DNA from 3 places in the Sphingobium sp. RS1 genome. Region 3 is predicted to be linked to each of the others. Evidence: riboswitches for the same ligand, from Rfam matches in the RefSeq annotation. Region 3 holds a riboswitch; each other region holds the start of a gene.
What was found. Region 3 has a riboswitch for cobalamin ahead of ACNHGR_RS17355 (TonB-dependent receptor plug domain-containing protein). Riboswitches for the same ligand answer to the same signal wherever they lie in the genome.
Positions count from the first base shown of each region.

Region 1: another riboswitch for cobalamin. It lies ahead of cobW (cobalamin biosynthesis protein CobW); the one in region 3 lies ahead of ACNHGR_RS17355 (TonB-dependent receptor plug domain-containing protein).
Region 2: another riboswitch for cobalamin. It lies ahead of ACNHGR_RS23130 (TonB-dependent receptor plug domain-containing protein); the one in region 3 lies ahead of ACNHGR_RS17355 (TonB-dependent receptor plug domain-containing protein).

Region 1 covers NZ_JBLZXE010000002.1:2,987,776-2,997,434, forward strand. The annotation lists gene cobN (cobaltochelatase subunit CobN) at 1-473, opposite strand, end outside; gene cobW (cobalamin biosynthesis protein CobW) at 473-1,507, opposite strand; cobalamin riboswitch at 1,695-1,939, opposite strand; gene ACNHGR_RS16390 (histidine phosphatase family protein) at 2,009-2,575, opposite strand; gene ACNHGR_RS16395 (CbtB domain-containing protein) at 2,772-2,999, shown strand; gene ACNHGR_RS16400 (CbtA family protein) at 3,009-3,725, shown strand; gene ACNHGR_RS16405 (response regulator transcription factor) at 3,829-4,500, shown strand; gene ACNHGR_RS16410 (sensor histidine kinase) at 4,497-5,837, shown strand; gene ACNHGR_RS16415 (TonB-dependent receptor) at 5,897-8,437, opposite strand; gene ACNHGR_RS16420 (hypothetical protein) at 8,776-9,659, opposite strand, start outside.
Region 2 covers NZ_JBLZXE010000003.1:706,165-715,823, reverse strand. The annotation lists gene ACNHGR_RS23155 (adenosylcobinamide-GDP ribazoletransferase) at 1-313, opposite strand, end outside; gene ACNHGR_RS23150 (histidine phosphatase family protein) at 310-879, opposite strand; gene cobT (nicotinate-nucleotide--dimethylbenzimidazole phosphoribosyltransferase) at 879-1,892, opposite strand; gene ACNHGR_RS23140 (DUF1636 domain-containing protein) at 1,889-2,296, opposite strand; gene ACNHGR_RS23135 (hypothetical protein) at 2,296-2,832, opposite strand; gene ACNHGR_RS23130 (TonB-dependent receptor plug domain-containing protein) at 2,871-4,823, opposite strand; cobalamin riboswitch at 4,977-5,165, opposite strand; gene ACNHGR_RS23125 (cobyrinate a,c-diamide synthase) at 5,178-6,473, opposite strand; gene ACNHGR_RS23120 (TetR/AcrR family transcriptional regulator) at 6,476-7,024, opposite strand; gene ACNHGR_RS23115 (GMC family oxidoreductase) at 7,065-8,672, opposite strand; gene ACNHGR_RS23110 (PQQ-dependent dehydrogenase, methanol/ethanol family) at 8,681-9,659, opposite strand, start outside.
Region 3 covers NZ_JBLZXE010000002.1:3,181,427-3,191,085, forward strand. The annotation lists gene ACNHGR_RS17325 (LysR family transcriptional regulator) at 48-950, shown strand; gene ACNHGR_RS17330 (NAD(P)H-dependent oxidoreductase subunit E) at 1,049-1,501, shown strand; gene ACNHGR_RS17335 (NADH-ubiquinone oxidoreductase-F iron-sulfur binding region domain-containing protein) at 1,498-3,087, shown strand; gene fdhF (formate dehydrogenase subunit alpha) at 3,084-5,930, shown strand; gene ACNHGR_RS17345 (formate dehydrogenase subunit delta) at 5,940-6,245, shown strand; gene fdhD (formate dehydrogenase accessory sulfurtransferase FdhD) at 6,274-7,074, shown strand; cobalamin riboswitch at 7,142-7,353, shown strand; gene ACNHGR_RS17355 (TonB-dependent receptor plug domain-containing protein) at 7,523-9,373, shown strand; gene ACNHGR_RS17360 (ABC transporter substrate-binding protein) at 9,390-9,659, opposite strand, start outside.

The sequences.
Region 1 (9,659 bases), 190 kb from region 3:
AAGCCCAGCGCATTGGCCATGCCGCCCTGCCGCAGATAGTCGCGCAGCCGGGCGATCAGGTCGGCCGGCACGGTCGATGCCCGGTCGAGCGCGGGATCATCCTCCCGCCCGTCGGCGATCGCGGCGAAGGCGATGCCCCGCTCCCGCGCCAGCTGTGCGATCTCGTCTATGCCATAGGGCCAGTAGCTTTTGCCGCCGAGCAGGATGACGCAGACGAATTTTGCGTGGGCGATCACCTTTTCGACATAGAGGTCGACCGAATAGGGGTGCCGCAGCTGGAGCAGATTGGCGAGGCGCACGCTGGGCGCGCCGGCTGCCGGCGCCTCGTCGATCAGGCGCGCCGCCGCCTTGGCGAAACAGGCCAGTTCGCTGTCCGCCACCGTCAGAATCACGATATCGCCTGGCGACTGGTCGAGGTCGATCGCCTCCTCGCCATTGGAGATCGTGCCGGGCGTGGCGGACAGAAGATGCATCAGCCGATGACCGGCTTCAGTGCATCCTCGATTGCGGCGTGATCCAGCCCCTTCTGGCCGATCACGACCAACTGGGTGCGCCGGACTTCGTCCGCCTTCCAGCCACGGTCGAAATAATGCTGGATGCGCGGGCCGACCGCCTGCACCACCAGCCGCGAGGGCTTGCCCGCTACCGCCACCATGCCCTTGATGCGCAAAATGTCGTGCGCGGCGATGGTCGCGTTCAACTGCGCGATCAGCGCATCGACGTTGGCAATGTCGCCGCCCGACAGGGTGAAGCTGTCGAAATCATCATGGTCATGCTCCTCCATCCCGTCGATATGTGATGGGCGGGCATCCAGATCATCCTCAGCGGCAGCGGTGAGGCCCAGCAGCGCGCCGGGATCGACTGCCCCCTGCGCGCTGTGGATGATCGCCACGCCGGGGCGGGTTTCCGCCTTCACCTGCGCTTCGACCGCGATCAGCGTATCGGCGTCGACAAGGTCGGTCTTGTTCAGCACCACCATGTCGGCACAGACCAGCTGTTCCTCGAACAACTCCTCCAACGGGCTGTCATGATCGAGGTTCGGGTCCGCCGCGCGCGCCGCCGCCAGCGCCGCCTCATCCGTGGCGAAGCGGCCGGCCGCCACCGCGTCCGCGTCGATCAGCGCGATTACCCCGTCCACCGTGGCGCGGGTGCGGATATCGGGCCACTGGAACGCCTTGACCAGCGGCTTGGGCAAAGCGAGGCCGCTGGTTTCGATGATGATATGTTCGGGCGGATTGGGCCGGTCGAGCAGCTTCTGCATGGTCGGCAGGAAATCGTCGGCCACGGTGCAGCAGATGCAGCCATTGGCCAGCTCGACAATATCCTCTTCCGGGCAAGCCGCGTCATTGCAGCCCTTCACCAGTTCGCCATCGACGCCGACATCGCCGAACTCGTTGATGACCAGCGCCAGCCGGCGCCCTTGGGCATTTTGCAGCAGATGGCGGATCAGCGTGGTCTTGCCCGCGCCCAGAAAGCCGGTGATGACGGTGGTTGGCACTTTGCTCATGATCTTGTCCCTTGTCGCGCGCCTCAAAACAACGAGGCAGGGACGTACCGTTCGCGAACGGCCGATGCGCGGGAGCGGTCGGGCGCCCGCATCAGGACAGCCGGCCTCGCGCATCGTGCGGCCCCTGCCGCTTCGTTCGTCGCTCAGACGGGTTGGACCGTGCCCCGGTCATCCCCTGGACCAAAGCAAGAGCGACCAGACGCCGGCAGGTCTCCTGGCTCATGGGTCATCGCTTGATACACGGCCTTCCCGGGCCTCGCATGTTGCAGCGTCCGGCCCAGTGGCTGCGGCACGGGGCGCCTTGCCCCGCCGCTTTTGTGTATCGCGCTCGCCACTTACAGTTGCAGGGACAGCCTCGGATTAGGACGGCTTCTCGCCGTCCGCACCGCGTTCCCATTTTAAGCCTCTTGCGAGGCACCGGCGCGATCTTTTCGCCCGCGCATCATAAGATGCATGGACGGGATTGCGGATAGAGACGGCAATGCCGGTCCGCAACTCTTTTCACAAAGGGGTGAGGCTCTGTAGCCGCCAGCGGCCGTTGAAGGACAGCATCGTGCGCGACAGCGGGGCGATGTCGATCCCGAGACTGGCATGTAGTGGCATGTCGAGCGCATGGGCGATGGCAGCACGGATCGGCATAGGATGGGACAAGGCGCAGATGCGCGCGCTCGTGCCGGCAAGGGCATCGAGCCAGACACCGATGCGCAACTGGCAGCCATGCAGGCTCTCGCCGTCCGGGCTGCCCCGCGCCGGATCGGCCAGCCATTGCGCAAGAGCATCGGGTTCCTCCGCCGATAGCCGGGTGAAGCTGCGCCCGGCCCAGCGGCCATGGCTGACGTCGCGCAATGCCGGCTGGGGCAGGGGGGTGACGCCCATCGCCTGCGCCGTTTCGATGGCGGAGAGGCAAGGGCTGACCTCCACTATCTCGCGAAAGTGGGTCGGTAGGGCGAGCGCGGCGGCATCGCGCCGGCCGTGATCGTCCAGCGATTCGCCAGGGGCGGGAAAGCCCCCCTGCCGGCTGGAGCGCGTCGCACCGGCGCAGAGCAGCAGCAGCGATGTCGTCAGCACGGCCTCCAGCAGATGATTGACGCCATCCCTTCGCTCAGCCTAAAGGACGGATCGTTCAGGATGAAGAAGCCGGTGCAATTCCGGCGCGGTCGCGCCACTGTTATCGCCGTCGATTGCCGACGTCGAGAGCCAGACCTTCCTCCCGGACTGCGACAATATCCCGGGGACGCGCAATCCCGTGCAGGAGTATCAGGCCATGGCGATTAGCGCCGTTCTGTTCGACGATCCTTTCATCCCCGTACGCGGCGATGCCGCCATTCCGATCGCGGATATCGCGCCCTGGGCCGTGCTGGGCACGTTGATCGCGCTCATCTTCCTCTATTTCGTCAGCACCGAACAGGGCGCCTTCGCTCTGTTCGACGGCATGTATGTGCATGAATATGTGCATGACGGCCGGCACCTGCTCGGCTTTCCCTGCCACTGACGCCCGGTCATGACCCGGACATTATTGTGGCGCGGGATGCTGGCCGGCATCCTCGCGGCCCTGCTTGCCACGCTGGTCGCGCGCGCGATCGCTGAACCGCAGATCGATCTGGCGATCGGTTATGAGGCGTCGCATGCCGCGCATCATGCCCCGGCGCCGGGTGGTGAGCCGGAACTGGTCAGTCGCGACACGCAGAAGGGGGCGGGCCTGTTCACGGCGCTCGCCCTCTATGGCGCGGCGGTGGGCGGCATATTCGCGCTGGTCTTCGCCTATGGCTATGGTCGGTTCGGCCGTGTGGGGCCGCGCAGTTTCGCGCTGCTGCTCGCCGGTCTCGCCTTCCTGCTGATCGTGATCGTGCCGGGGATCAAATATCCCCAGACCCCGCCGGCCGTGGGCCAGCATGAAACGGTGGGCATTCGCACCGCCGCCTATTTCATGATGACCGGCCTGTCGATTGCGGCGGCGGTGATCGCCGCCCATGTCCGCACCGCGCTGCTGCGATCCTTGCGCCCGCTTGACGCGACGTTGCTCGCCGTCGGTGTCTACGGGCTGGTCGTGGGCATCGGCCAATATCTGCTGCCGGCCATCAATGAGGTGCCGGCCGATTTCCCGGCGACCCTGTTATGGAATTTCCGCATCGCGTCGATCGCCAGCCAGGCCGTGCTGTGGGCGACGATCGGAATCGTCTTTGGCCGTTGGGCGGAACAGGCGCTCAGACAGGCCTAGCTGACTATGGCAGCGCGCTCTTAGCTATGGCCATCGACCGGCGACGGCATTATCTTCTCACCTTTGAAAATAGGGTGGAAACGGGCTCGACGCAGACATGGCCATGCAGATATTTCTGGTCGAGGATGACAAGCCGCTGCAACGGCAACTGGCCGAGCAATTGTCGCAGTTCGGGCATCAGGTGGAAACGGCGGATGATGGGCTGGCGGCGCTGGCGATCATCGGCCAGAAGGCGTTCGATGTCGTCATCCTCGACTGGATGATGCCGGGCGTCGACGGCGTCACGGTGCTGCGCCAGTTGCGCGAAGGGGGGATGCATGTCCCGGTGCTGATGCTGACCGCGCTGGGGCAGGTGTTCGACAAGGTCGAGGGATTTGAGGCCGGCGCTGACGATTATGTCGTAAAGCCGGTCGATCCGCTGGAATTGAATGCGCGGCTGAACGCGCTGGTCCGCGCACGTCGTACCAATGACCAGCCATCCGACACGGTGAGCGCGGGGGATATCACGATCAGCCCGTCCCGCTTGCGTGCCTGGCGCAACGGCCGACCGCTCAACCTGTCGCAGACCGAATTCAAGCTGCTGCTGGAACTGGCACGCGATGCCGGCTCGATCGTGACCCGGCCGATGCTGATCGAGCGCATCTGGGGTCTGGACTTCATGCCGACGACCAATCTGGTCGATGCCCATATCCGCCATTTGCGAGTCAAGCTGACCGAACATGGTGACGATCCGATCAGCACGCAGCGCGGCATGGGCTATCTGCTGCGCGCATGACATGGCGTCCGCAATCGCTGCGCGGGCTGACCATCGCCTTTCTCGCCCTGTTCCTGACCGTGACGATGGCGGCGGGACTCGGCACCTTCTTTGCGACCTTGTCGATGGTCATCGCGCTGGTGGACGAGCGGGTCGAGGCGGAAAGCCATGCCATCGCCCCGATCGGCGCTGCATTCGACCGGGACGAATGGCAGGAGCGCATCACCCTGATGGCGCGGCAACGCGACACGGCGGACCTTGGCATGTTGCTGACCGATGCGCAGGGGCGGCGGATCGCTGGCAATGTCCGCTTCACCCGGCCATTGCCGCTGGGCTTTTCCTCGCTCGACCGGCGCGACCGGATCGAGGGACTGAGCGCCGGACGGGTGCTGGTCCGCGACCTGGGGCAGGGGGTGCGGCTGGCGGTGTTCGCCGAAACCGAGCCGATTGACGATTATTTCGCGATGCGCCGGCGCATCTATATCGCCGGATTCGGTGCGATCGTGATTGTGGTGCTGGCCGGTCTTCTGCTGTTTCGGCGCCTGATCGGCGAGCGAATCGAACAGATGCGCACGACGGCGGAATCAATCATCGACGGAGATATCGCCCGCCGGGTGCCGTTGGCAGGGGACGGTGGAGAATTCGACCAGCAGGCGGCCGTGCTCAACCGCATGCTGGATCGCATGGGGCAACTGATGGCCGAAGTGCGAAACGTATCGAACGACATCTCGCACGACATGCGCACGCCACTGGCGCGGCTACGCAATGAACTGGCATTGCTGGAGCGACAGCCGGCGGCGGAGCCTGTGCGGGATGCACTGCAACGCGCGATCGGGCAAGCGGACGATCTGCTCGCCATGTTCGCAGCCATGCTGCGCATCGCGGAAATAGAGAGTGGCGCGCGTCGGGCTGGCTTCCAGTCGATTGCGCTGGAGAGGCTGACCGAGGAAATGGTCGAGATGGTCCGGCCGCTGGCGGCGGAACGGGACCAGCGCATCGCTATCATTCTGAACGAGCCGGTACGGCTGGAGGGCGACCGTCAGTTGCTGTCGCAAATGCTGGTCAATCTGCTGGAAAATGCGGTGCGCCATACGCCGGCGGGCGCGGATGTCCGGCTATCGCTGGAGCGGGGCAGCGGAGGGATCAGGCTGGCGATCGCCGACAATGGTCCCGGCATCCCGGCCGAGCAGCGATCATTGGTAATGCGGCGTTTCGGCCGGGCCGATGCCAGCCGCAATGGCGGGGGATATGGGCTTGGCCTGCCGCTGGCCGACGCGATCGTGCGGCTGCATCGGGGCAAGTTGACGCTGGAGGATGCGGAGCCGGGCCTGCGCATCGTCATGACCTTTCCCGCATAAAAAACCGGCGTGGCGGATGTCCGCCACACCGGTTCAGACCAGGATATAGTCCTGAAAGATCAGAATTTGAAGCTGGCTTCCACGCCGTAGGTGCGCGGCGCGTTGAAGTTGCCATAGTCGCCCAGCACGTTGGCAATGCTGCCGGTAGACACGCTGCTGGTCGGCGCGGCCGGCAGGCTGTTCGACGGATCGCGGCGGAACACATATTGTTCGTTGAACAGGTTGCGACCCCACAGGCTGAGCGTCAGGTTGCGGCCATTGCCGGCCTCGATATCTGCCAGCGAAATGCGGCCGTTGAAGATCAGCGAACTGTCATTCTTCGTGGCGAACTGGTCGAAGGCCTGGGTGGCCTGCGAATAATTGCCGTCGAAGTGGAATTTCAGCTTCGTGTCGCCACCGCCGACGGGCACGGCATAGTCGATTGACCCGCTCGCGGCGTTGCGCGGCGTGAACACGATGTAGAAATTCTGATAAACGCTGGTCGACGCACCGGTCGTGTCGGTAGCGGTGATCAGCACCGGTGGGATTTTCGTATAAGTATAGGCGTAGGAGGCGTTCAGCGTCAGTCCTTCGACCGGGTTCAGCGTCAGGTCCGCTTCGATCCCGCGGATCTTGGTGGTGCCGGGCGCATTGATCGTGACCAGGTTGTTGAAGCTGCTGGTGCCGACGAACTGGATGGAGCTGATGTCCACCTGGCTGTCCTTGCGGTCCATGATGTAGCCGGCCAGGTTGAAGCGGGCGCGGCTGTTCCAGAAGTCCGACTTCAGGCCGACTTCGTAAGACTTCACATCTTCAGGATCGAACGCCTGATAGTTGGACGTGCGCGAGCTGGCGCCACCGGCGCGATAGCCGGTCGCATATTTGGCATAGACGTGCAGGTCATTGCTGACGTCATAGGCGACGGTCGCCATCGGGTTGAAGCGGTTCCAGCTGGCATCCAGCGGCTTGTAGCCGACGCTGGCGGCGGGCGGGTTCGTGTCGTAATTCACATTGCGCGAATAGTGCAGCACGCCCTTCTTCTCGTCATGCGTGTAGCGACCGCCGACGGTGATGTGCAGCGCATCGGTGGCGTTCCAGGTCAGCTGGCCATAGCCGGCATAGCTTTTCGACCAGACCTCCGAAGCACGGTCGATCGAGCAGCCATTCACAGCCTTGCCCGCGAACGCCGGGGTAGAGGCGGTGCAGAAGGGAATGGTCACATAGTTTGCACCGGTAACGATGCCATTGGTGTAGGTGGCGACAGCGCCCATCGAGCTGGGGGTCGCAGCGTCGTCGCTCACATGTTCATTGAAGTAGAACAGGCCGGCGACATAGTCGATATTGCCGAAGGTGCCGACAGCCTGGAATTCCTGGCTGAACTGGCGCTGGCGCAGGTCGGCCAGGCTGTAGCGGCTGAAGGCGCAGGGGGAGGTTGCGGTGCAGGCGCTGGTGGCGGTGCCAAGGCCCAGGTTCACCAGCGGCGGACGGTGGGCGCCACCGCTATTGTCCCACTGGGTCGCATCGACGCCGCGCCATGCAGTGATGGAGCGCAACTCGATCTGGGGCGAGATTTCCCACTTCAGCGAGTTGGTGAAACCATGGGTCTTGTCGACGCTGACCTGCTGCGGCACGCCGATATCGGCTTCGCTCATGCGGCTGCTGCCGTTCACGGTGACGCCAGGCAGGAGCGACTTGACCGGACCGCCGGTCAGGTTGGTGTAGGCGGTGCCGGGCAGGGTGCAGGCGGGCTGCGATGCCTGGGTGCCGGTGGCGCAACCATTGGGGTTGTAGTTCAGCAACTGGCTGTAGAAGGGCGTATTCTCGTCCTTCGCGACATCATAGGAGAAGTCGTTGGTAATATTGCTGGTCGGCTGCCAGCGAACCGCGGCGCGCATCCCCTTGCGGTTATAATAGTTCCAGCCGGCCTGACCCTCCATCGGGTTCTTGGTGGTGGCGTCCTGATGCTGGATCACGCCGTCCAGCTTGATCGAGAAGCCGGCGATCGAGGGCAGGTTGATATGGGCATTGGCGGTGCGGCCGCCATAATTGCCGGCGCCCGCTTCCACGCGGCCACCCCATTCGCCGGTCGGTGCCTTGCTGACGATGCTGAGCGCGCCGCCTTCGGTGTTGCGACCGAACAGCGTGCCCTGCGGGCCCTTCAGAACTTCGACGCGCTCGATGTCGAACAGCGCGGCGTTCAGGCCATGCTGGCGGCCCATATAGACGCCGTCGACATAGATGCCCACGCCCTGCTCGCGGGCAGGCTGGTTGGCGTCGAGCGGCACGATGCCACGGATACCGATGGTGAGCGCAGACTGGCGCGCTTCGAAGGTCGCGATGCGCAGCGAGGGCACGGCGCCATCGGCGAGGTCATACAGGCTGGCGACGTGGCGGTCCTTGAGCGCCTCCGTGCTCATCACCGCCATGGAGATCGGCGTTTCCTGAAGGTTCGTCTCGCGCTTGGTCGCGGTGACGACGATTTCGCCCAGGCCAGCGTCGCCGGGCGTTTCGGCGGCGGCGGTGGCATCGGGCGTGGCGGTCTGGGCAAAAGCCATCGGCGCGCTGAGGCAAGCGAGTGCGGCCCCGGCGAGCAAGGTCGCCCGAGTGAATCGGTTTAACATGATGAAAACAAACCCCTTTTCAACGATTCTTTATGCGTCGAAAAGGCTGATATGGCGCGAACAAGACAGTTGGATGCAAGATTGAAGACAGGCGCGACGGCAGATCTTCATCTTCGGATCATTTAAGATACATCTATTTGATTTTACCGGATATTTCGGCATCTATGCTGCGCGAAATAAATTTCAGGCGGTGCCTGGCGGGTCGTGTCCGGCTGTTGCATGCCGTAACAGGGGCGCGCAGGGCAAGCGGGAAATGTGCGCCGTGCCGCCAGCGAGAGCGGGATATGAGCCGCTGGACGGACTTTGTCAGTTCGGTCAATCCTGGTGATAAAAGCCTTTCACGCCTGCAACTTGGCCTTCCGCTTGGCTTTTTGACGACGCCGTCGTTCCTTGTCCAGTTGCGCCAGATGCTCCATCGCTTCCCCGATACGGGCATTGGCGGCGAGAAACAGGGCCAGCCGTTGCCTGAACCAGATATCTTCCGGAAATGTGGCTACGGCCTTTTCGCACAGGGATAACCCCATCCTGCGATGCCGCTCCGTGCCCAGCAGCGGTATCATGATCTTGAAATATTTCCCGAGCGACCGCCGGTGAGACAGCATGGATCGGAAGGATATTTCCGTCAGGTCGCCGCTGATCGCGGTGCGCATGATGGATTTCAATATGCGCAGTTCGACGAAGGACACCGGCAGGCCATGCCCCAGGAAGGGCGCGCGCAAATAGACGATATTGTCCCACTGATAGCGTGCGGCATGCCGCGCATCATCGCGATGATAGGGATCGAAGAGGATGTAGGCGCGGCTTGCGGACCGGCATTCGACGGCTCCATCATGAAAAGGGCCGATCCAGTCCTGCTTGCGTCCATTTTCGTGCCCGGTTTCCCATGGGACGAGGCCGGCATTCAGCGTGCTTTGCGGGTTGAAGCTGATGACGATGCACCCCGGCGCCAGGCTGGCAAAGGCCGTGGCCGCAAATCCGCCCATCGAACTGCCCGTCATCACGACACGGGCGAAGCTTTCGAAGAAGCCGGACCGCTGCAGCGTAACCAGCGCATCAATCACGGCCGGGCATCGATACCAGTCCGAACCATAGGCGATCACGCCCAGCGTTGAATGGCCTTCTTCAGAGAAGAATTTGTGGCCCCAGCCTCTTCTGTCTCGCGGTTCGCTGTGCGGCGTACCGGCATTGTCGAACGACACGATCAGCGTATCGCCGCGCCGTT
Region 2 (9,659 bases), on a different contig from region 3:
CATGGGGGTCGGCCAGCACGGCCAGCAGCCGTTCGCGTCCTTTATGCGCCGCAGCGGCCGCATCAGCCAGGTCCGCCAGTCCATCCAGATGCAGCGCGCCCGTCACCCAGGTCCAGGCGAGCAATGCCAGCAGCGCGCCGGTCCATGGATCGATCCGGACGCCGACCCAACCCGCCGCAGCGACGATGATGCCAACTACCAGACCCGCCGCCGGGAACCAGCGGATCGCGGATGCAAAATCTGCTTCCTGCGATACCACCCGTGGCAGTGGCAAGCGGGTCATGAATTGCAGCGCAAGGATGAAGCCCTTCATGCCGCCAGCCCGACAATTTGCGCCCAGCGCGGCTCTCCCGGCCAGAGCCGCAATGTGAGGCAGGCGGCATAGGGCAGGTCGAACGCCCAGAGCTGGCGTTGATCGAAACCGCAGAGCAGCGCCAAGGCCGCCCGCATCGCGCCGCCATGGGTCACGACCAGAGTTGGCTCCGCTGGCAGCGCTGCAATCGCCCCATCGATGCGCATCGTCAGCCCGGACCAGCGCTCTCCATCCGGCGGCGGGCACGCATCGGGATCGGTGTAAAAACCCGCCAGTGCAGCGGCATCCAGCGCCGCCGGATCGGCACCATCCCAGCCGCCGAAATCCAGTTCGCGCCAACGCCTGTCGATCTGCGGCGCAATGGCACGCGGCGCGGCGATGGCATCCGCGGCTTGCCGTGCGCGCAAGAGGTCGGAGGAAAATATCGCTCCGACTTCCAGCGTTGCCGCCCGCGCAACACAGGCAGCCGTCCCCGCCTCTGTCGCGGGCCAATCCTTATGCCCGAGAAGCCGGCCGGTAACAGCAGGCGCCCCATGGCGCATCAGGTGAAGCAGCCTGCCCTGCATCAGCCTTCCGACACGCCAGCGTCGGCAAAGGTCGCCATCTGGTCATGCGCGGCCAGTGCGGAACGAACCACCGCAGCCGCCACGGCGCCGCCGCTCCCCTCGCCCAGGCGCATGTCGAGATCGAGCAGCGGCTGCAATGCCAACCGGTCGAGTAGCCGCCCATGCGCGGCCTCGGCAGAGCGATGACCAGCGAGGATATGGTCGGTAATGGCCGGAACCGAGGCTGCCAGCGGCGCCAGGGCGGAAGCGCAAATGAAGCCGTCCAGCACCACCGGCACATGATGGTGGCGCGCGGCCAGCATCGCGCCCGCGATCGCGGCGATTTCCCGCCCGCCGACCCGGCGCAACGTCTCGAAAGGTGTGAGGAGTGCGTCGGCATGACAGGCGATCGCCAGTTCGACCACCTGCCGCTTCACGGCCAGACCATGATCGTCGATGCCCGTCCCGACGCCCACCCAGTCCGCCGCGCTGCCGCCAAAGCTGCGCAGGCACAGCGCGGCGGCCGCCGTCGTATTGCCGATGCCCATTTCGCCCAGCAACAACAGGTCCAGCCCCGGATCGACTGTTTCCGCGCCAATGTTGAGCGCGGTCAGGCACTCTGCTTCCGTCATCGCCGGCCCGGCCGTGAAATCGGCGGTCGGCTGGTCAAGCGCGATCGGCACCACTTGCAAGTCCAGCCCGGCCGCTCCCGCCAGCGCATTGATCGCCGCCCCACCCCTGGCAAAATTGGCGACCATCTGTGCGGTCACTTCCGGTGGGAAGGCGCTGACGCCATGACGGGTCACGCCATGATTGCCGGCAAAGATCACCGCCCGGCCGCGATCGATCCTTGGCCGGGCACGCCGCTGCCATCCGGCCATGAAGATGGCAATTTCCTCCAGTCGGCCGAGCGATCCGGCAGGTTTGGTGAGTTGCGCCTGACGGGCAGTGGCAGCGGCGCGACAAGCCTTGTCGGCTTGAGGCAAGGATGCCAGTGCAGCATCAAAGGCGGCAACGGTGGGAAAGAGGCTCATGTCGCGACGAAACCGGCCGGCGGCATCCGGACGATGAAATGTCCCTTCACCCCTTGCGGCCAGTCGGCATAGCGCACCTGTCCATGCTCGCTCGCCGCATGATGGACAGCATAGTCCAGGATCGCCCGAGCAGCCTCCTCATCCGGGGTGAAGCGACCCAGCACATAGCCGATCTTGCCGGGCGCCCGCAGATGGACGGTGCAATGGTCGGAACAGGCAAACAGGCAGGGCATATCCTGCACCGCTACCCCGTCATACCGATCCGAGCCAGCCTTTACCCGACGCAAAGCCTCCGCCAGCCGAGCGCCGCCACGCACGCCCTCCGCATCCTCTCGCGCCTCCGGCGAATGGCGGCAGCTGCTGCATACCACCACCGCCGGGCTATCCTCGACCGCGCGCAGCATCAGGCAACCACCGAACGACGCAGCAAGCCGCTGCGATCAATCAGATTTTGCAGGACCAGCAGCCCTGCCAGGATCATGGCGTAGCGCACAAACTGCCGTGCCATGATATCCGGCGCAAAGGCCGCCCAGCCAGAGTCGAGCAGGAAAGCGCCAACCAGGACCACCAGCTTGAACAAGACAAAGGCCGTGCCATAGGCCGCAACCAGGCGGAGCGTGGAACGCGCACCAGCCAACCGCCCGGCCACCCCGTCCGCGCCCAGCAGCGCGGCGATCGCGGCCAGCGCCATGGTCACGGCCCAGACGCCGTTCTCACCGGTCATCTCATAACCTAGCATGCAATAGCCGACCCCCTGCGACACTGCCCAGGCGGCAAGCATCAGGATGATGCCCTCCTGCCGCCGGACATACAGCGCGGCGACGGCCGCCAGCGCGGGAAAAGGCGTGGCGCAGGCCAGCGCCAGCGTCGTCACTGTGCTGGCCAATGTCATCAATCCGACCCAGAGATGGCGGGCGGTGGCGGGGGACAGGCTCTCCATGGTCGTGCGCTCCTTGTCATAGGGGATGTCAGTCGGGATCAGAACCGCGCCCGCAAGCCGGCATGGATGCTACGACCCAGCTGACCGTAGCGGCGGGCGGTTTCATAATATTCGTCGAACAGATTCTCGACCCGGCCGAACAGGGTCAGCTTCCCCAGCACCGGCATTTCGGCGCGCAGATCGACCAGCGTGTAGGCCGCATTCACAAAGGGTGCGACCGTTGCGCTGGTACGCGCGGTATCCAGCGCCTTGCCCGACCAGCGGACCGTGACAGCCGTGCTGAGGCCGAAGGCCCAGTCGTAGCGCGCCGTGCCATTGGCCGCATGGCGCGGACGCCGCGCCAGCTGGTTGCCGTAGTTGAGGCCGGGTGACCGGTCCTCCCCCGACACCCAGCTATAATTGCCGTCGAGCGTCAATCGACCGACATGGGCGATCCCGGCCAGTTCCAGTCCATGCGCCTCGCTGCGCTGGACATTGGCATAATAGCCAAAGCGCGGCGTGGTCGTGCCGGGCGCGTAGCAAAGCGCGGGCCGGTTGGTCGTGGGGCAGCCATTATAGGTGATGAGATTGTCGGTGCTGCGGTCGAACCAGGTCGCCGACAGGATCAGGCCATGGTCGAACAGATGCTGTTCGATGCCGGCATCCCAGCCATGCGACTTTTCCGGGACCAAAGCCGTGTTTCCATAGTCGCTATAGAGCTGATAGAGGGTTGGCGCCTTGAATCCCTCGCCATAGCTGGCACGCAGGATCGTGCTGTCCTTGGCCAGTGCCCAGGCTGCGCCCGCGCCGAAGACGCTATTGCCGCCGAAGGTCGAATGATGATCGTAGCGCACGCCGCCATTGAGCGTCAGCCCGGCCAGCGGCTCGACATTGAGTTGCGCGTAGAGGCTGTCGATATCGGCCGATCCGCGGATCGTCGCATAGGCGGCGAGATTGTCGGAAGGTGAGGCGGTGCGCATCCGCTGCTCCTCCCGCTCCGCCCCGAAGGTCGCGGTCCAGCCTTGCGCGATCGTCAGTACGCCCTGATATTCGTAGCGGTTGGTTTCGCCCTTCGCAGCGAAGCTCAACTGCCGCAGCTTGCGTGACGGGTTGATATTGTCACGTACCGTCTCGCTGCGGCTGAAGGACAGGCGGTTGTGCAGCCCGCCGCCGAACAGATCGGCATTAAGGCCGGCATAGCCGATCCATTCCTCAACTTCCGAATATTCGGGGCTGTCCGGCACAGTGCCGGCGCTGTCGATATCAGTGCGGCCCTTGGCATAATAGCCGCGCATATCAACCGATATGCCCGGTGCGAGCGCGACCCCCAGCCGGCCGTTGAGCGTGCCATTGGTGTAGCCGTCCTTCTCCTTCGCACCATAGCGCGGGCTGATCGCGGAAATGCCTTCCGTCGTGAAGCGGCTGCTGGCGATCTGCCAGTCGACCGCGCCCTGCCGGCCACCCAGCGCAGCGCGGGCACTGACGGTATCGCGTGATCCCGCCTCGATGTCGAAGCTGCCTTCGATAGGCCGCTCGGCACGGGCAGTCACGACATTGACGACGCCGCCAATGGCCTGGCTGCCCCAGAGAATCGACTGCGGCCCGCGCAATATCTCGATCCGGTCGATGTCGCCGGTCATCAGCGTCGCGAAATTATAGCCACCGCCGGTAGAGGAGGGATCGGCCAGCTTGACGCCGTCGACCACCAGCACGGTCTGGTCTGCCTCTGCGCCGCGAATGCGGATCGACGTCGCCGTGCCATAGCCGCCATTGCGGGTGAAGCTGACGCCGGGCGTGCGGATCAAAAGGTCCGATACCGTCAAAGCCTGCGCCGCGTCGATCGCCGCCTTGTCGAGCACCGTGATGCTCGATGCAACCTGCTCGATCGCCTGCGGCTGGCGCAGCGCGGTCACGATCACGTCGCCCGCATCCTCGGCCAAGGCCGGGGTCGAGAAGCCCGGGATGGACAGGCCCGCCAGAATGAAAAGTCCGCTCTTTGAAATCCAGTGCATGATAATCCCCCAGCCTGTGACAGGACCGGGCGGACGCGACACGGCAGCGGTGCCGGGCATCAGGGCGCACGACATCGCCACCGCGCGAACCCGCACGGTCAGCTTGTCGTTGCGCGAGGATATCCTCGTTCGACCGGCACACCCTGTCCGGACGAAGAACGACCGCGACAGGCAGGTCTCCTGGCTTGCGGGTCCATGCCGTTTCGAAGCGCCTTCTCGGGATGTTCATCCCAATGGCCTGTGCCTCGATGGCTCGCCGCTCACAGTTGCAGGGGCAGCCGGGGTCTTGAACCCCGTTCCCTTTTGATCCCCTTGCGGGGAACCTGACGCAATGGCCGCCCTAATCGAGTCGGGTCAGGCGATCAAGTGGAAGAAGCCGCCGGTTACCTGGCCTGCACGGTGGCCAGCCGGCGCGAGCGGCTGGCCTTCGGCATCGGCCATGTCGGCCAGTGCTTCGCCGTCGCTGGCAGTGATGCTGGCATAATGGAATTCATGGCCCAGCAGTGCCTGCCCGGCAGCGGCGAAGCTGCTGTCCTGTCGCAAGCGGGCGTGGCGATAGCCCAGGGTCATGCGCCGACGCGCAAAGCTGCTATCCAGCGGCAACAAGCCCGCCATTGCGTGCACGGCGCCATCACCATCCTCCAGCGTGCGGCCCAGCACCATGTAGCCACCGCATTCCCCATGGACCGGTCGACTTTGCGCGAAGGCGCGAAGGCCCGTCAGAAAGTTGTGATTGGCGGCGATCCGTCCGGCATGGAGTTCCGGATACCCCCCCGGCAGCCAGCAGGCATCGCAATGGGCCGGCGGCGCTTCATCCGCCAGTGGCGAGAAGAAGTGCAGTTCTGCCCCGGCCGATCGCCACCAGTGCGCCATATGGGGGTAAAAAAAGCTGAAAGCCGCGTCGCGGGCGATGGCGATTCGCTGTCCAGGCGGGCGGATATTGGGGTTCTGCGCCGGGACATCCATCGTTGCTCCCGCCGCTGCCTGGATCGCATCCAGATCGCATTGCGCCGCCACCCGTTCCGCGATCGCCGCGATCCGCGCGTCCAGTGCCTCCGTCTCGCCCGCCTGCACCAGCCCCAGATGACGGGACGGCATGGCCAGACCGTCATCCGTTGAAATCGCGCCCAGCAGGGGCAGGCCGATGCGTGCAAAGCCATCCTCTATCATGCGGCGATGGCGCGGGCTGGCGACGCGGTTTGCAATGACCCCGGCAATGGCCGGTGCGCCGGGAAAGGTTGCACAGCCATGGGCGACCGCCGCCACCGTCTGCGCCGCAGCGCGGGCATCCACGACCAGCAGCATCGGCCAGCCGAGCAAGCGCGCCATATCGGCAGAAGCGCCCGACTGCCCCTGTGCGCGTGCGCGGTCATACAGGCCCATCGCACCTTCTGCGACAACGAGTTGGACAGTTGATGCGGCGTGCGCGGCCAGCCCGCCCAGCATGGCCGGCGCCATGGCGAAGCCGTCCAGATTGATCGAGGGCCTCCCGGTGGCGGCGGCATGAAAGGCCGGGTCGATATAGTCCGGGCCGCATTTGGCGCCCTGAACGGCGATGCCGCGATCGGCGAAGGCGCGTTGCAGGCCGATCGTCACCATCGTCTTGCCAGCACCCGAAGCCGGGGCGCCAATGACGAGCCCTCTGCCCAGCGTCACAGACTGTCGTTCCCCGAGGCAAAACCCTGCACCAGCGCGATCAGGCTGGCATCGACGGCAGCGTCGATCTCCACCAGTCGGGCGATGTCGCTCCCCTGAGGACCGGTGGCAAAGCCGGTCCAGCCGGTAATCAAGGCCTGCACCGCCGACTGGATCATCATGCCGCGTTGCGGGGACAGACCCATCGCCCTGATGTGCGCGCCTAGATGATCGGCGATGGCCTCGATCGAACCGACATGCGCCGGCGCAGCGGCGATCAGCATGGCCGCATCGCGGGTCGCGCGCTGCTTGCGCCAGAGCGCCTGCCCGAAACGAACCATCCAGTCCGTCCACGGTCCACCCGGCGCCACATCGGCCAGCGCCTCGAAGAACAGGCGGGTCGACATTAGCGCCAGCAGATTCTGCTTGTCGCCGACATGGCGGGCGAGCGAGGGCGCCTTTGCATCGAGGCGCGCTGCAACATTGCGGAGCGACACAGCCTCCAGCCCCTCTTGCTGCAGCAGGGCGATCGCTTCATCGACAATCGCGTCACGACTCAGTTTCATGCCCGCCTTGTGGCAAAGCCGCCGGCTCGCCGCCAGCGCCTCAGTTGCGACGGAGCTTTTTCAGCACATGGTCCGCGCCCTTGTCGCCGATCATGATCGCGGTGGCATTGGTGTTGCCCGCCGGCAGGGTCGGCATGACGGAGGCGTCCGCCACCCACAACCCGTCGATGCCGATGACGGCGAGATCGGAGTCGACCACCGCCTGTGGATCATCTGTCCGGCCCATCTTCGCCGTGCCGACCGGATGGTAGAGCGGGATCGACGCCATGCGGACATAGCCGCGCAATTGCTGCGGATCGATCAGCGCCGCGCCGGGGCGCAATTCGCTCTTTATATGGGTTGCGATCGGTGTTTCATTGAGGATGGCGCGGGCGATGCCGATGCCCTCTACGATCTGGTCGATATCATCGTCGCTGCCAAGTTGGCGATGCTCGATTTTCGGCGGCGCAAACGGATCGGCGGAGCGCAGACTGATGCGGCCGCGATGACTGGGGCGCATCAACCCGACCAAGGTGGAGACGGATGGCGTCTTGCGCAGCATCAACCGGCCCTGCTCATCGAAGTCGAAGGCGAAGGCGGCGAAGCTGATCTGGAGATTGGGGGCGGGGAGATCCGGCCGGCTCTTCACGAAAGCCTGGGCATGGCCGATCGCGGTGGTTAGCGCGCCGCGCCGTGCAAGGGCATAGCGCAGCAGTTGCCATGCCCCTCGCAAGCCTTGCGCATCACTATTGAGCGTGCGCACATCGACTTCGTTCACGACATGGGTGCCGACATGGTCCTGAAGATTGGCGCCGACCCCCGGAAGGTCACGCACCACGGCAATGCCATGGGCGCGCAGATGATCGGCCGGACCGATACCAGAGAGCATGAGGAGGCGCGGCGTGTTCATCGAGCCGGCGCTCAGCACCACGCCATACCGCGCGCGCAGCGTTTTTTCGACGCCATCCTGCCAATAGACGATGCCGATCGCACGGCCCTGCTCGATCAGGATGCGCAGCAGTTGCGCTTCCAGCAGGACATTGGGCGCTTTGCCGCCCCGTCGATCGTGCAGATAGCCGCGCGCTGCCGAACAACGCTCGCCGCGTCGCTGCGAAACTTGCACATAATCGACACCCTCGGCATGTTCGCCGTTGAGATCGTGCGAGCGGGGGATGCCCGCTGCCTGCGCCGCGGCGATCCACTGGTCGGTGATCGGATAGCGCGCGCGGCCTTCCGACACGGCGATCGGACCTCCCGTGCCACGCCATGTGTCGGCGCCGCGCTCATTATCCTCCATCCGGCGGAAATAGGGCAGGACCGCCTCATAGTCCCAGCCTGCCGCGCCCTGCCGCGCCCATTCATCATAGTCCCAGCGATGACCGCGAATGAACATCATACCGTTCAAGGCACTGCCGCCGCCCAGCATCTTGCCCGCCGGCCAGATATCCGCCCGGCCACCCAGAGACGGGTCCGGCTCGACCTGATGGCACCAGTCATAGGCCGGGTTCTGGACGATGGCGCTGGTCAGCGCGGGGATGCGCGAGCGCATATGCCGGTCGGTCCCGCCAGCCTCGATCAGGGTGACGGACAGGCCCGCTTCGGCCAGCCGCCCGGTCATCGCGGACCCGGCCGATCCGCCGCCCACGACGATGATGTCGGTGTCTTCCATGGTCGTTCCTAGAAATTGGACATGATGGCGGCGCTGGGCGCGTCGATCGGCTTGCCGGCGGCTTTCAGCTTCAGTTCGCGTTCGCGCAGCGGCCCCTGCTCGGCGATCAGCCAGGCGTGGATGGCGTCGACATCCTCGACGCTCAGCAGGTCGTCCCAGCGCGGCATGCCGTTGGGGAGCAGCAGCCCATCTCGCACGATCTGGTTGAAGACATCATGCGTGCCTGGCTGCATCCGGCGCAAATCCGGCGCGGTGGAGCGCAACTGGTTGCTGTGGCAGATGGCGCAATTCTGGAAGAAGAGCGCCTGCCCCTTCGCAATGGTGGCGGGCGTCACGCCGGGCTTTTGCGCGGGTGGCGCCTCGGCCGGTTCCAGCGGCGGCAGGGGTGTGGGCTGCGGCACCGGACCGCCGTCCAGCTTGAACACCAGGATGCGGTTGGCATTGCCGTTACGATAGGCGGCCGAATAGCGCGGCACATAGCCCCAGCCGCCGCCGCCGAAACCAGTCGCGACCGCGATATATTGCACGCCCTTCACCCGGTAGGTCATGGGCGCGGCCATGATCGAACTGCCGGTGTCGATTTCCTTGATGCGCTTGCCAGTGTCGGCATCGCGGACGATCAGCTTGCCGCCGATCGTGCCATGGACGATCAGGCCCGACGCGGTGGAGAGCATGCCCATCCGGTCCTGCCACCCCTCGGTCGGGACCGACCAACGCGCCTTGCCGGTCAGCGGGTCGATGGCGCGCAACTCGGAAGAATAAGGCTTTTCCTTCACCCACTGCATTTCGGGCAGCTTTTCCACCTGTTCCCGGATCGCGGGCGGCAGGGTGGGCAGCACCGCCTGCAATTGCGGAGTGAAGATAAGCGTCGTCTGGACGTTCAGCGCCTTGGGCCGGCGCGCTTCGGCAGGCGTGCCGGGCGGCACGGTGAACATCAGGTTCCCCATGTCCAGCACCGAGGCATAATAGCTTTTGCGTTCGGCGTCA
Region 3 (9,659 bases):
ATAGCTCTCCTCTATCAAGGAGGGCAGGCTGTCATTATAGCAGCTTTATGCAGACACGGCTTGTCGAATATTTTCTGGCGCTGGAGCGCGAAGGCCATTTTGCGCGGGCGGCCGCCTATTGCCATGTATCCCAGCCGACCCTGTCCGCCGGCATCGCCGCGCTGGAGGCGCAACTGGGCAAAAGGCTGATCCGGCGCGACCGCAAATATGCCGGGCTGACGGCCGAGGGCGAAGCGATATTGCCCTGGGCGCGGCAATTGGTGGCAGCGGCAGAGGCGCTGGGGCAGGCGGCGGAAACGGCGCGCGGGCCGCTGAAAGGCGAGTTGCGGCTGGGGGCGATTCCCGCCGCGATGCCGGCGATCGGCTGTCTGGTTGCGGCGATGCTGGCGCGCCATCCGGGGTTGAACGTGTCGGTGCGGGCGCTGACGTCACGGCAGATCGAACGGGAGCTGGCGGCGTTCGAACTGGATGCGGGGCTGACCTATCTGGATTTCGAGCCGCCTGCCCATGCGCTGTCGGCGCCGCTCTATGTCGAGCGGACGATGCTGGTCAGTGCCGTCGATGGCGTGCCAATTCCCGATCCGCTCGACTGGACGGCACTGGCCATGCTGCCGCTGTGCCTGTTGCATCAGGGGATGCAGAACCGGCGGATATTGGACGCACGGCTGGCCGAGCGCGGGCTGGCGCTGCGGCCGTTGGTGACGGCGGACTCCTATGTCGCACTGCTGGGGCTGGTGCAGCAGGGGCGGCTTTGCTCGATCATACCGGACAGTCACGCGACCCTGCTCGACGGACTCAACTGGGCGCGGACCCGGCCCTTGCCCGATATGGGCGAAGGTAGCCGGGTCGGGGTGATCGTATCCGACAGCGCGCCGATGGGGCCGCTGGCGCAGGCGGTGCTGGGCGTGGCGCGATCGCTGCGGCTGCCGCCCGGATTTCGGGCAGTGTGATAGATTATTTCTATCATCGATGCCGGAGTTCGATTTGACCCCGTGACCGTGCGGGCGCAGAATTGCGCGCAAAATGAGCCAAAAGGCAGGGTAAGGTGATGGAAGAGTTTATCAGCGCATGGACCGCGCGCCATGGCGCGACGCGCGACCGGCTGTTGCCGCTGCTCCATGCGATGCAGGAAGAGGCGGGGCATATCGACGATGCGCTGGTCCCGGCGATCGCGAAGGCGCTGAACCTGAGCCGGGCGGACGTGCATGGCGTCATCACCTTCTACCATGATTTTCGCCGGACCGCGCCGGGGCGGCATGTCGTGAAATTGTGCCGGGCGGAAAGTTGTCAGGCGCGGGGCGGCGCGGCAATCGAGGCGGCGGCGGCCAAGCGGCTGGGCGTGGCGATGGGCGAAACGCGAGGCGATGGGCAGGTGGCGCTGGAGCCGGTCTATTGCCTGGGCCTGTGCGCGATCGGCCCCAATGCGCTGGTCGACGGCCGGCCGGTGGCGCGGATCGACGCGGCGGCGCTGGAGCGGATCGCGCTGGAGGTGGCGGCATGAGCCGGGTCTTTGTGAGCCGCGACATGGCGTCGGTCGCGCTGGGCGCGGACGATGTGGCGCGCGCCTTTGCCGAGGCGGGGTGCGAGGTGGTGCGCACCGGATCGCGCGGGCTGTTCAGCATCGAGCCGCTGGTCGAGGTGGAGACGGACGAAGGGCGGATCGGCTTTGGTCCGCTTTGGGGGGCGGTCGGGCCGGATGACGTGGCGGCGGTGCTGGATGGCAGTCACGCCAATCGGCTGGGCCGGATCGAGGATTTGCCCTTCTTTGCCGGGCAGCAGCGTTTCACCTTTGCCCGTTGCGGCATCATCGATCCGGTCGACTTGACCGACTATGCCGCGCATGGCGGCTGGCAGGGACTGGAAAAGGCGCGGGCGCTGGCGCCGCAACAGGTGGTCGATGCGGTCAAGGCGTCGGGCCTGCGCGGGCGCGGCGGGGCGGGCTTCCCCACCGGGATCAAGTGGCAGACGGTGCTGGATGCCCCCGCTGGCGACAAATATATCGTCTGCAACGCGGACGAGGGCGACAGCGGCACCTTCGCCGACCGGATGCTGATGGAAGGCGACCCCTATTGCCTGATCGAGGGCATGGCGATCGCGGCCCATGCGGTCGGCGCGGGGCGTGGCTATATCTATATCCGGTCCGAATATCCGTTCTGCATCGCGATCATGCGCGCGGCGATCGAGGCGTCGGCGCATCTGGTCGCGCCGTTCGTGCTGGAGGTGCGCGAGGGCGCGGGCGCCTATGTCTGCGGGGAGGAGACGGCGCTGCTCGACAGTATCGAGGGCAAGCGTGGGCAGGTGCGGGCCAAGCCGCCGCTGCCGGCCTTGCAGGGGTTGTTCGGGCGGCCGACCGTCATCAACAATGTGCTGTCGCTGGCGGCCGTGCCGTTCATCATGGCCGAGGGGGCGGAGGCCTATGCGGCGGTCGGTTTCGGGCGGTCGCGCGGGACGATGCCGGTGCAGCTGGCCGGCAATGTGCGGCATGGCGGGCTGTACGAGATTGGGTTCGGCATCACGCTGGGGGAGCTGGTGAACGAGATTGGCGGCGGCACGGCAAGCGGGCGGCCGGTGCGTGCGGTGCAGGTGGGTGGGCCGCTGGGTGCCTATTTCCCGCCATCCATGTTTCACCTGCCGTTCGACTATGAAGCCTTTGCGCAGGCGGGCGGGCTGATCGGCCATGCGGGGATCACGGTGTTCGACGATAGTGTCGACATGGCGCATATGGCCCGCTTCGCGATGGAATTCTGCGCGGCGGAAAGCTGCGGCAAATGCACGCCGTGCCGGATCGGATCGACCCGTGGGGTGGAGATCATGGATCGGATTATCGGGGCGCGGAATGATGTTGCTGGGTCAGTGGATACGGTTACGGGGGGGTATCTGGGCAAGGCGCTCTATTCCCGCGCGCCGGATCGGATCGATGTGTCGATCGAAGCGCAGACCAACCTGCTGCGCGATCTGGCCGATACGATGAAATATGGATCGCTCTGCGCGCTGGGGGGCTTCACGCCTTATCCGGTGCTGAGTGCGCTTGATTATTTCCCAGAGGATTTTGGCGCATCTGCGCCCGTAAAGGAGGCCGCGGAATGAGCTTTTCCCGCGAAACCGACCATGGCACGCCACCCGCGCTGGCGACTGGCAAGACTGTCACCCTGACCATCGACGGGCAGAGCGTGACCCTGCCCGAAGGCACAAGCATCATGCGTGCCACATCGCTGCTGGGCGGCTCCATCCCCAAGCTGTGCGCGACCGACAGCGTGGAAAGTTTCGGTTCCTGCCGCCTCTGCCTGGTCGAAGTCGAGGGGCGCAACGGCTATCCCGCCTCCTGCACCACGCCGGTTGCGGAGGGCATGGTGGTGCGCACCCAGACCGACCGGCTGAAGCAATTGCGGCGCGGGGTGATGGAACTTTATATTTCCGATCATCCGCTGGATTGCCTGACCTGCGGCGCCAATGGCGATTGCGAATTGCAGGATCAGGCCGGCGCGGTGGGCTTGCGCGACGTGCGCTATGGCTATGACGGCGCGACCAATATGGGGCAGGCGAAGGACCAGTCGAACCCCTATTTCGATTTCGATCCCAGCAAGTGCATCGTCTGTTCGCGCTGCGTGCGTGCGTGCGAGGAAGTGCAGGGCACCTTTGCGCTGACGATCGAGAATAAGGGCTTCGAGTCCAAGGTGTCGCCGTCGCAGGGTGAGGATTTCCTCGGCTCCGAATGCGTGTCCTGCGGGGCGTGCGTGCAGGCCTGCCCGACCGCGTCCCTCATCGAGAAGAAGGTGGTGGAAAGCGGTACGCCCGACCGGGCCGTCGTCACCACCTGCGCCTATTGCGGCGTCGGTTGCACCTTCCGCGCGGAAATGCGCGGCGAGGAACTGGTGCGGATGGTGCCGTGGAAGGACGGCAAGGCCAATCGCGGCCATAGCTGCGTCAAGGGGCGCTTCGCCTGGGGCTATGCCCAGCATCAGGACCGCATATTGAACCCCATGATCCGCGCATCGGTGGACCAGCCCTGGCGCGAAGTGTCGTGGGAGGAGGCGATCGCGCATACCGCCAGCGAGTTTCGCCGTATACAGGCGAAATATGGCACCCGCTCGATCGGCGGGATCACGTCGAGCCGCTGCACCAATGAGGAAACCTTCCTCGTCCAGAAGCTGATCCGGCAGGGGTTCGGCAATAATAATGTCGATACCTGCGCGCGCGTCTGCCACTCGCCGACCGGCTATGGCCTCAGCCAGACCTTCGGCACGTCGGCGGGGACGCAGGATTTCGACAGCGTGATGCAGGCCGACGTGATTCTCGTCATCGGCGCCAATCCAACCGACGGGCATCCTGTCTTTGCCAGCCGCATGAAGAAAAGGTTGCGGCAGGGCGCGAAGCTGATCGTCATCGATCCGCGGCGCACCGATCTGGTCCAGTCGCCCCATATCGCGGCGGAACATCATCTTCCCTTACGCCCCGGCACCAATGTCGCGATGCTGACCGCGATCGCCCATGTGGTCGTGACCGAGAAGCTGTATGACGAAGCCTTCATCCGCGAACGGTGCGACTGGGATGAGTTTCAGGACTGGGCGGAGTTCGTGTCGGAAGCGGCGCGCTCGCCCGAGGCGATCGAGCCGCTGACGGGCGTGAAGGCGCAGGATGTGCGGGCGGCCGCGCGGCTCTATGCCACCGGGGGCAATGGCGCGATCTATTATGGGCTGGGCGTCACCGAACATTCGCAAGGGTCTTCGACCGTCATGTCGATCGCCAATCTCGCCATGGCGACCGGCAATGTCGGGCGCGAAGGCGTGGGCGTGAACCCGCTGCGGGGGCAGAATAATGTGCAGGGCGCCTGTGACATGGGCAGCTTCCCGCATGAATTCAGCGGCTATCGCCATGTGTCGGACGATGCCACGCGCAGCCTGTTCGAGCGGACATGGGGCGTTGCGCTGGATGCCGAGCCGGGCCTGCGCATCCCCAACATGCTGGACGCCGCGACCGACGGCACGTTCAAGGGGCTGTTCGTGCAGGGTGAGGATATCCTCCAGTCCGACCCCAATACGCACCATGTCGCGGCCGGGCTGGCGGCGATGGAATGCGTGGTGGTGCAGGATCTGTTCCTCAATGAAACCGCCAATTATGCGCATGTCTTCCTGCCCGGATCGACATTCCTGGAGAAGGACGGCACCTTCACCAATGCCGAGCGGCGCATCCAGCGCGTGCGCAAGGTGATGGCGCCGCTCAATGGTTATGCCGACTGGGAGATCGTGCAGCTGGTGGCGCAGGCCATGGAGCTGAACTGGGACTATAGCCATCCGTCGCAGATCATGGACGAGATTGCGGCGCTGACTCCGACTTTCGCCGGCGTGCATTATGACCGGCTGGAAGCGGAAGGATCGCTGCAATGGCCGGCCAATGATGCCGCGCCGGACGGCACGCCGACCATGCATATCGGCGGCTTCGTGCGGGGGAAGGGCAAGTTCGTCGTCACCGACTATGTGCCGACCGACGAGAAGACCGGGCCGCGCTTCCCGTTATTGCTGACGACGGGCCGAATCCTCAGCCATTATAATGTCGGTGCGCAGACGCGGCGGACGGCGAACACCGCCTGGCACCCGGAGGACCGGCTGGAAATGCATCCGAGCGATGCCGACAACCGGGGCCTGAAGGATGGCGACTGGGTGACGCTGCGCAGCCGGGCCGGGGAGACGACCCTGCGCGCGCTGGTGACGGAACGGGTGGCGCCGGGCGTCGTCTATACGACCTTCCACCATCCCGAGACGCAGGCCAATGTCATCACCACCGACTATTCGGACTGGGCCACCAATTGCCCGGAATATAAGGTGACGGCGGTGCAGGTGATGGCCAGCAACGGGCCGAGCGACTGGCAGCAGGACTATGCCGAGCAGGCCCGCAACAGCCGCCGCATTGCGCCGCTGGAAGCGGCGGAATAGGCGGAGCATATGAGCGACGACGCGCATGTCATGTCGACCACGGATCGGCTGATCTATATGGCGCACCAGATTGCCCGCAACATGGCGATGATGGGCGAGGCGAAGGCGACGGAAGCGCTCGCCGAACATCTGGCCCGCTTTTGGGATCCGCGGATGAAGACGCAGATCATCGCGATCGCGCAGGATCAGCCTGAACGACTGTCGCCAACGGTGGCTGCCGCCGTCGCCCGAATGGCGCAGGGCAGGCCGGCGTCCGATGTCGATGCGACGCAGTTCAACGCGGTGGACCAGGCGGGCCATTGCGACGCCGGTTGAGCGGCAGGCCATCCACCGCTAGGCCATGATGATGGATGAGCCTGCCTCCAGTTCCCTGACATTCGATCGTTTGACGCCCGACGGCGCCACGCAGGCGATCGACCGACCGTTGGCGGAGGAAGTGCCGGTCGCGATCGAATATAATGGCGCGGGCTATGCCGTGCTGATGGCGACGCCGGCAGATATCGGTGATCTGGTGCAGGGGTTCAGCCTGGCCGAGCGACTGGTGGGCCGGGACGATGCGCTGCTGGACGTGGATGTGCATGATACCGGTGCAGGGGTCATCGCCCGCGCGACATTGCCGCCGCATCGCACCGATGGGCTGCTGGAGCGGGTGCGGCATCGTGCGTCGGATTCTTCCTGCGGGCTGTGCGGGATCGAGAATCTGGAGCAGGCGATCCGGCCGCTGCCGCGCGTGACGACGACGTCGCAGGCGGACCGGGCGGCCATCTTCCGCGCGCTGGCGGATTTGCGGGATCATCAGCCGTTGAATGGCGCGACTGGGGCAGCGCATGCGGCGGCGTGGGTGGGCGCGGACGGGGCGATCCGGCTGGTGCGGGAGGATGTCGGGCGGCACAATGCGTTTGACAAGCTGATCGGCGCGATGGCGCGGATGGGTGCGGGCTGGGATGGCGGTTTTGCGCTGCTGTCGTCGCGCTGCTCCTATGAACTGGTGGAGAAGGCGGTGCTGGCCGATTGCCCGCTGCTGGTCACCATTTCCGCGCCGACCCGGCTGGCGGCGGAGCGGGCCGAGGCGGCGGGGTTGCTGCTGGTCGTGCTGGCGCGGTCCGACGCGCTGTTGCTGCGGGGACACAGCGACCGGATCTAAACCCGCGCCCGCTTGGCAGCGTCCCCGCTTTCCCTTATGGCGCGCGGCGTGGGGAGGTTTGGCTTTCCTGCAATATGATCGCGCCGGTGCCCGGTAACGGGTTAATCGGGAATGTGGTGCGGGCGTGCAAGTGCCCTAATCCACGGCTGTCCCTGCAACTGTAAGCGGATAGCGCGATGCACTGGCCCCCAACAAGGGCAACCACTGGAGCGATCCGGGAAGGTGTGCATCGTGCTGCGACCCGCGAGCCAGGAGACCGGCCGGCGCATGGTCGCTCTGCTTTGGTCCAGGGGATGGTCGGGGCACGGTGGTTTTTCCGTCGAGCGACGCCATGCGGCCGGGGCCGCATCGGGCCGCGGACGGGACATGGCGTCATCCCTTCGCGACCCGACCGCTGTCAGGCGGACGCCCCAGCCAACGTCGCTGTGACGCTTGAGGGGCAATGATAATGTTGAAATATGGACTTTCGCTCGTAGCATTGATGGCCGCGAACTCCGCCTTTGCGCAGACGGATGACGAGATCGTCGTGACCGCTGCCGGCATCGAACAGTCGCGCGACGAGGTCGGGCAGGCGATCACCATCATCGACGCGGATACGATCAGGACGCGGCAGGCGATCGACGTGGTGGACCTGCTGGCGACGACGCCGGGCGTGCGGTTCAACCGCAACGGCACCGTCGGCGCGCAGACCGGCGTGTCGCTGCGCGGCGCCGAAACGACCCAGACTCTGGTGCTGATCGACGGGGTGAAGGTGAACGATCCCAGCGGCATCGGTGACGGCTATGATTTCGGCCCGCTGCTGACCGGCAATATCCGCCGGATCGAAGTGCTGCGCGGGTCCAACTCGGTGGTGCATGGCAGCCAGGCGATTGGCGGCGTGGTCAACATCATGACCGGCGTGCCGGCCGAAGGCTTCGGCGCCAATGCGTCGGCCGAATACGGCTATGCCGACACGTTCAGTGCCAAGGCGGATGTGTCCGGCACGGCTGGCATCGCGTCGGGTGGCGTGGGCGCGGCCTATTTTCGCACCGACGGCATTTCGTCGGCGGCCAATGGTACGGAGCGGGACGGCACCGAGAATATCGCCGCCAATGCGCGGGTGAAGTTGGCCTTTTCGGACAATCTGAGCCTCGACCTGCGCGGCTATTATATCCATGCCGATCTGGATGTGGATGGCTTCCCGGCGCCGACCTATGCGCTGGCGGATACGCCCGAAGTGGCCATCACCGATCAATATGTCGGCTATGCCGGCCTCAATCTGGCGCTGCTGGACGGCAAGCTGACCAATCGCGCGGCGGTCACCTGGATGCGCAATGATCGCGATTATTATTCGGCGCGCGGCGCGGATGTCGATTACGGCTATTCGGGCACCAATTTGCGCTTCGAATATGAAGGCGTCTATGCGCCGGTCGATCAGGCCAAGCTGGTCTTCGGTTATGAGCATGAACGGCCGGACTATGATTATTTCGGCTTTGGCAGCACGACGAGTGCGAAGATCAACATCGACAGCGTCTATGCGCTGGCGATCGTGAAGCCCTTCACCGGCCTGGCCGTCACCGGCGGTCTGCGCCATGACGATCACAGCCAGTTCGGCGGCGCGACCACCGTTGGCGCCAACGCCAATTATTCGCCCAATGGCGGCGCCACCAATGTGCGGTTGAGCTATGGCGAGGGGTTCAAGGCGCCCTCGCTCTATCAGCTTTATGATAGCTGGAGCGGTAATGCGGCGCTGACCCCCGAACGGTCGAAAAGCTATGATATCGGCTTCGACCAGAGCCTCGACGGGGGGCGGGCTGTGCTGTCGGTCACGGCTTTCCAGCGCGATACCCGCAACCAGATCAATTATGATAATGACACGTTCCGCTACGGCAATCTGGACCGCACCCGTGCCAAGGGCGTGGAAGCCTCGATCGCGCTGAAGCCGGTGGACGCGCTGACCGTGACGGGCAGCTATAGCTATGTCGACGCGCGTGACCGGTCGGCCGGGTCGGCCAATTTCGGCAATCGCCTGGCCCGCCGCGCGGCCAATGCGGTGAGCGTGTCGGCCGACTATGTCTGGCCGTTCGGCCTGTCGACCGGCGCGACCATCACGATGGTCGGCGACAGTTTCGACAATGCGGCGAACACGCGCCGGCTCGACGGCTATGCGCTGGCGGGCGTGCGGGCGTCCTTCCCTGTGGGCGATCATCTGGAAGTCTATGGCCGCGTCGACAATCTGACCGATGAGAATTACCAGACGGCCTATGGCTATGGCACCTATGGCCGCGCGGCCTATGGTGGCGTGCGTGTCCGCTTCTGAGGGCTTTTGGCCGGGGTCAGCGCGGCGCGTTCAGGCGCGCCGTGATGGCCCTTGCCGCCTGCACATAGGCTGGGCCGCCGCACACGGTCCAGCTTTGCGGCAGGCTGATGCGCGGGATGGTGCGCAGCGCGGGATGGTGCAGCATTTCCGTGCCCTGATCGACCACATGGTCGGTCGCACTTTCCACGATCAGCCAGTCGGGCCGGGCGGCGACCATTTCCTCCAGCGATATCTGCGCCAGCATCGGCTTGCCGAGCCGGGCAGCGAGATGGGTGAGGCCAGTGCG